One region of the Pedococcus sp. P1_H8 genome, then DNA from elsewhere that is predicted to be linked to it. Evidence: predicted binding sites of a transcription regulator. Region 1 holds the regulator's gene; the other holds the start of a gene.
The links. Region 1 encodes LexA, which represses DNA repair genes until DNA is damaged. Its sites were predicted from a motif close to TCGAACANNTGTTCGA; they were not measured.
Positions count from the first base shown of each region.

Region 2: a site for LexA is predicted at 2,115-2,130, ahead of recA (recombinase RecA). Genes of this name have one in related genera too.

Region 1 is NZ_JBFUCP010000013.1:29,458-32,660, reverse strand. It holds gene AC1DYG_RS16950 (N-acetyltransferase family protein) at 1-349, shown strand, start outside; gene AC1DYG_RS16945 (DUF4259 domain-containing protein) at 419-832, shown strand; gene AC1DYG_RS16940 (hypothetical protein) at 808-1,008, opposite strand; gene lexA (transcriptional repressor LexA) at 1,250-1,975, opposite strand; gene AC1DYG_RS16930 (LysM peptidoglycan-binding domain-containing protein) at 2,253-2,651, shown strand; gene AC1DYG_RS16925 (winged helix DNA-binding domain-containing protein) at 2,663-3,203, opposite strand, start outside.
Region 2 is NZ_JBFUCP010000006.1:270,008-273,210, reverse strand. It holds gene miaB (tRNA (N6-isopentenyl adenosine(37)-C2)-methylthiotransferase MiaB) at 1-215, opposite strand, end outside; gene AC1DYG_RS11000 (regulatory protein RecX) at 249-701, opposite strand; gene recA (recombinase RecA) at 881-1,942, opposite strand; gene AC1DYG_RS10990 (GNAT family N-acetyltransferase) at 2,177-2,626, opposite strand; gene AC1DYG_RS10985 (ABC transporter permease) at 2,653-3,203, opposite strand, start outside.

The DNA of each region.
Region 1 (3,203 bases):
CGTTGTCCTCGTCGCCTGCGCGGACGAGCAGCTGCTCGGGTACGCGTTCTCCGGCGCCTTCCGCCCGCGGCCGGCCTATGACGGCACCAAGGAGGTGTCCGTCTACCTCGCGGAGGGCGCCCGCGGGCGCGGCCTCGGACGGTCCCTGTATGCCGCGCTGCTGGCGCGGCTGGACGCCGCACCTGAGGTGCACACCCAGGTGGCGGTGATCGCCCTGCCCAATGACGCGAGCGTGGCGCTGCACGTGGCGTGCGGCTTCGAGCGGGTGGGCGTGCTGCGCGAGGTCGGGCACAAGTTCGGTCGTTATGTCGACACGGCCTGGTACCAACGGATGACTCCGCAAAAGTAGGGCTGGCGCGTCGCCCCGTCTCTTGGCACCCTCGAAGGAGCATCTTTCGCACGTCGTGGAGGTTGGGAGATGGGCGCCACCGGAGCCGGGCCGTTCGAGAACGACGACGCGCTCGACCTGCTCGACGAGCTCGAGGAGTCCGAGGCCGACGTACGCCGCAAGAGGGTCGAGTCCGCCCTCGACGAAGTGGTCCGCGCGTCGGGGTACATCGAAGCGCCCACCATGTCGCAGGCGGTGGCAGCCGCGGTGCTCGTGGCTGCGTGTGACGACTTCGAATCCGTGGTGGGAGAACGCAATGTGCCCTGGTGGGTCGACGAGGAACCCATCGAGGTGGACGAACAGCTCGAGGAGCTCGCCACCCGGGCGTTGCACCGGGCCCTGCAGTCCGACGACAACGAGCTCTGGGAGCTGTGGGCCGACGGTGACGGTGGCGAACGCTTCGCCACCAAGATCACGCACTACCTCGACGCGCTGGGTGACTGACTGGGCGACTGGGTGGGGAACTGGCTCTGCGCCCGACAGACCCCGAGAGCCGCGTCGATCTGGTCCAGGTTGAGCTGCGAGCAGGCGTGGCTGGCGGCGTCGATCAGGTCCGCGAGCAGTTCGATCTCGGACCCGAGCACCTGGTCGGTGAGATCGGGGTCGGGATGGGCCTCCATGTGAAGAGAACGGTGTGGAGGGTCGCCCGTTACGGACCGGCGGACGCCAACCGGCGAACCGGGCCTGGTTGGGCCCGTTCGGGTGAGGGGCCATCAGCCGAACGGAGGAGGCGCGAGCCGCGCTGAGCTCCGGTGACCCGGATGCGCCGCCTCGGTCGCCCCCCATTGGGCCCGGACGCACGTGTGCCGCAGAGCGCACGAGGCACTCCGCGGCACACGTCGCCGGGGCTGAGGGTCGAGCTCAGACCCGGCGAAGCACCGCCGTGACCTTGCCGAGGATGGTGGCGTGGTCTCCGTCGATGGGGTCGAAAGCCGGGTTGTGCGGCATCAGCCACACCTTGCCGTCCTTGCGCTTGAACGTCTTGACGGTGGCCTCGTTGTCGAGCATCGCCGCGACGATGTCGCCGTTGTCGGCCGTGGGCTGTTGGCGCACAACGACCCAGTCGCCGTCGCAGATGGCGGCCTCGATCATCGAGTCGCCCACGACCTGGAGCAGGAACAGCTGCCCCTCGCCGACGATCTGGCGGGGGAGCGGGAAGACGTCCTCGACGGTCTCCTCGGCCAGGATCGGCACGCCGGCCGCGATGCGGCCGAGCACGGGCACGTAGGCCGCGGCAGGACGCTGGTCGCCCGACCCCGTCTCGTCGTAGGTCGCCGTCTCGTCCTCGGTCGAGGCGCCGCCGCGGTAGCCCCGCATGTCGGCGGGGGAGTCGGGCGAGACGACCTCGATGGCGCGCGGCCGGTTGGGGTCGCGGCGCAGGAAGCCCTTGCGCTCGAGGGTGGACAGCTGGTGGGCGACCGAGCTGGGGGAGGTGAGCCCCACCGCCTCGCCGATCTCGCGCAGGCTCGGCGGGTATCCGCGCCGGTCGACCGAGTTGCGGATCACCTCGAGCACCCGTCGCTGCCGGACGGTGAGCCCGTCACCGCGATCGCGGTCGGGCAGTTCCTTGACGTTGTCGTCGCTCATGCCGCTTCCTCACTTGAGCAGTTTTCAGGTAAACGTGCAGGTCAGGTGCCATATGCCGGGTGCTCGCCGAGGCGTTGTCAGTGCCCTCTGATGTGCTTGCGGCATGAACACAGCGTATGGCCTTCGAACGCCTGTGCCAAACATGTGTTCGACGCGTGTCTTGATTGATTCGAACATGCGTGCTAGAAATCAGTCAAGCAGTTCTTCGCACATCCGTTCGAGGAACGCAGCACGACACACCACAGCCACAACAGCGCACGCCACGATGGAGGACCTGATGAGTGCAGCAGTCGCTTGGGACGTCGCCCCCGCACCGGTGCGGGTTCCCGTTCGCCCGGCTCGCCCCCGCCTGGTCTCGGTGCCCACCGGCGCAGAGGTCGTGGTGGCTCCGGCCGCCCCGTTGCGCCTGACCCGCGCCGCCCGTCTGGCGATCACGCTCACCGTTGTCATCGCCGCCGTGGCGCTGGCGATCGCCGTGTTCTCGGGCGGCGCCTCCGCCACCGTGATCGACCACTCCACCACGGTGCAGTCCGGTCAGACGCTGTCGCAGATCGCGGTCGAGCAGCTGCCCCAGCTGTCGATGGCCGAGGCGGTCGCCCAGCTCCAGATCGCCAACGACCTGACCGACAGCAACGTCCACGCCGGCCAGACGCTGCTCATCCCCGCCGTCGGCTGAAGCCCGACCGCTCAGCGGTCGGCCCGCCTCGGCCTGCGTGCGGGGTGGCCGAGCTCGCCGCCCCACAGGTGCGGGGTGCCCTCGTTCTCGACCAACGACAGGTCGCGTCCGAGGAACCCCGCCAGCCGCTGGGCCGCGACCCGAACCTGCGTGCGCCCTCGCGTCGAGACGGCCGGAGCGAGGCGCACCTCGACCTGGACGGCGTCGGGTCGCACCGTCCGCTTCCAGAGCCCCACGTTCGTGCCGTCGAGCACCACGCTCGCCCAGAACGGGTCGGTGTGCTCGGCATAGGGGTGGTCGGGCAGCGCCGAGAAGTTCACCTGCGGATAGGTCAGCACGGCCTCGTCATAGGTCGGGAAGAGGTATGCCGCGGGCGCGGCACGGGAGACCCGGCGCACCTGCGAGGGGTCGAACCAGTGCGGGATGCCGGCGATCTCCACCTCCCGCAGTGCGTCACCGAGCTGCGCGAGCGCTGCCTTGGTGTCGCTGACCGTCATGGTCGCCCACCGGGTGAAGTCCTTGACCGAAGCAGGCCCGTGGCCGCTGAAGAAC
Region 2 (3,203 bases), on a different contig from region 1:
CCGTAGAGCTTGTTGTCGGCGTTCTCACGCACCGCACAGGTGTTGAAGACGACGACGTCGGCCGCCTCGGGCCGCGCGGTCGCGGGCAGGCTGTTGACGTCGACATAGCCCGCGGTCTCGAGCAGGCCGGCGAGCCGCTCCGAGTCGTGCACGTTCATCTGGCAGCCGTGCGTGCGGACGTCGTAGGTCTTGGGTGAAGTCGTGGTGGTACTCATCGCACGCCAAGGGTACGTGGTGAACGCGCCGGCTCAGTCGCGTTGGTGCTCGGGCGCGGCGGCAACCGCCTCGCGAATGACCGCCATCGCGAGGTCAGCGGGATAGCCCTTGCGGGCCAGCATCCCGGCCAGTCGCCGCTTCTGGACAACGGGTTCCAGCCCGTGCATCGACCTGAGCCGCTTGGCCACGAGCTGGGCGGCACGATCCCGCTCGTCCTCGGGGTTGATCGACTCGAGGGTCGCCCTGGCCGTCTCGTCGTCGACGCCCTTGGTCCGCAGCTCGCGGGCCAGCGCGCGCCGGGCCAGCCCGCGACCGGTTTGTTGGGACCGGACGAGCATCCCCGCGTAGGCCTCGTCGTCGACCAGCCCGACCGAGGCCATCCGGTCGAGCACCGCCTCCGCGACGTCGTCGGGGCAGTTGCGCTGGCGCAGCTTGTCCCGCAGCTGTTGGCGACTCTTGGGCGAGAGCGCGAGCTGTCTCAGCACGATCTGGCGCGCGACGTCATAGGCGTCCGGTTCGGGGGGGGGTGGGGGGGGGGGGGGGGCCGGCGCGGCCGGGGCCGCCTCAAGGGCGGCCCTGGCCGCGTCGTGTCGCTCAGTCATTGCAGATCAGTCATTGCAGATCAGTCATTGCTCGCTCAGTGGTGGGTCGCTCGAGCCGTGGCTCAGAACTCGACCGGCACCTCGGGGACCGCGTCGGCCGGCTTGTCGACCTGCGGACCGATCCCGAGCTTTTCCTTGATCTTCTTCTCGATCTCGTTGCCGAGATCGGGGTTGTCCTTGAGGAACTGACGCGCGTTCTCCTTGCCCTGTCCGAGCTGGTCACCCTCGTAGGTGTACCAAGCTCCGGCCTTGCGGACGAAGCCCTGCTCGACGCCCATGTCGATGAGCCCACCCTCGCGGGAGATGCCCTGGCCGTAGAGGATGTCGAACTCGGCCTGCTTGAACGGCGGCGCCACCTTGTTCTTGACGACCTTGACCCGGGTGCGGTTGCCGACCGGGTCGCTGCCGTCCTTGAGGGTCTCGATGCGACGCACGTCCAGGCGCACCGAGGCGTAGAACTTCAGCGCCTTGCCACCCGTCGTCGTCTCGGGCGAGCCGAACATGACGCCGATCTTCTCGCGCAGCTGGTTGATGAAGATGGCCGTCGTGCCGGTGTTGTTGAGGGCACCGGTGAGCTTGCGCAGGGCCTGGGACATCAGCCGGGCCTGCAGGCCGACGTGGCTGTCACCCATCTCACCCTCGATCTCGGCACGTGGCACGAGCGCGGCGACGGAGTCGATGACGATGATGTCGATGGCGCCCGAGCGGATCAGCATGTCGGCGATCTCGAGCGCCTGCTCCCCCGTGTCGGGCTGGCTGACCAGGAGTGCGTCGGTGTCGACCCCGAGCTTCTTTGCGTAGTCAGGGTCGAGGGCGTGCTCGGCGTCGATGAACGCCGCGATACCGCCAGCCTTCTGCGCACTGGCCACCGCGTGCAGCGCGACCGTCGTCTTACCCGAGGACTCCGGGCCGTAGATCTCCACGACGCGGCCGCGGGGGAGGCCACCGATGCCGAGCGCGACATCGAGCGCGATCGACCCGGTGGGGATCACGTCGATCGGGGGGCGGACGTCGTCGCCGAGGCGCATGACCGCGCCCTTGCCGAACGACTTCTCGATCTGCCCCATCACGCTGTCGAGGGACTTTGTCTTCTGGTCCACAGTGGGAGTGTTCGCTCCAGCCATTCTGGCCACCGTTCCTTCTTTCGCTTCGAGTCGGGCGCGCCTGCCTTCGACCCTCGGGCAGCTGATCTGCTTGTCGGGTCAGACGCTAGGTGTCGGCACCGACAGCCGCCCGGGACGCTCTCGCGGCCTGTGGACGGGGGTTCTGTCGCGGTTCCACCTGTGGACGAACATACCGAACACCTGTTCGAAATATTGAATCCGGCGCGCGACACGCCGCAGCGAGTCCGATCTGCTTCAGGGCGAGGCAGGACGACGCATCGGCGTGTGCGGAATGCCGTCCTCCACGAAGCCGCGCCCGCTGGGTGCGAAGCCGAACGCGGCATACCAGTCCACGAGGTGCGACTGGGCGTCGAGCACCACGGGCCGCTCCCCCGCCACGTCGAGCGCTGCGCGCACCAGCCGCCGGGCCAGACCGTGGCCGCGCGCCTGCGGCGCCGTCGCCACCCGGCCGATGCGCCAGGCCTCCCCGTCGTCCAGCAACCGAAGCGTGGCCACCGGCACACCCTCCTGCTCGACCCACAGGTGGCGGGTCGCCGGCTCGAGGTCACGGCCGTCGAGGTCGAGGTAGGGGCAGTCCTGCTCGACGACGAACACCTGGGCACGCAGCGCCCACAACCGATAGGCCGTCAGCGGGTCGAGGTCGGCAAAGCCCGCCAGCCGCACACCGTCCGCACGCTCCAGCACATCATCGATGCTAGGCGCCCGAACGACTACGAAAGCAGGAGCTTCTCCAGGCGGCGAGCCGTCCCCACGACGCCGATCCCTCCCAGCACCGCGAGGTAGCCCACGTGCGCGAGCACCCCCCACCCGACCTCACCGAGCATCAGGGCGCGTTCGAGGGCGACCCCGTGGTAGAGCGGCGTCACCCGCACCAGCCACTGGAGAGCCTCGGGATAGGTCGACAGCGGGAAGAACGTCGCGGAGAACAGGAACATCGGCTGGATGGCCAAGGTGATGTAGTCGAAATGCACCCAGGACTTCATGAAGGTCGTCGCGAACATCCCCAGCGCGGCGAAGGCGAACCCGATGAAGACCGCCGCCGGGAGGGCCAGCAGCGCCCACCACGACCCGACCGCCCCTGCGAGCAGCGCGACGACGAGGAACGCAGCGGAGTAGAGGCCGCCGCGGATGAGCGACCAGCCGATCTCGCCCACCGCGATGTCGCGCGGGCCCATCGGGGTCGCGAGCACCGCGTCGTAGAGCTTGGCGTAGCGCAGCTTGAAGAACACGTTGAAGGTCGAGTCGAACACGGCGCCGTTCA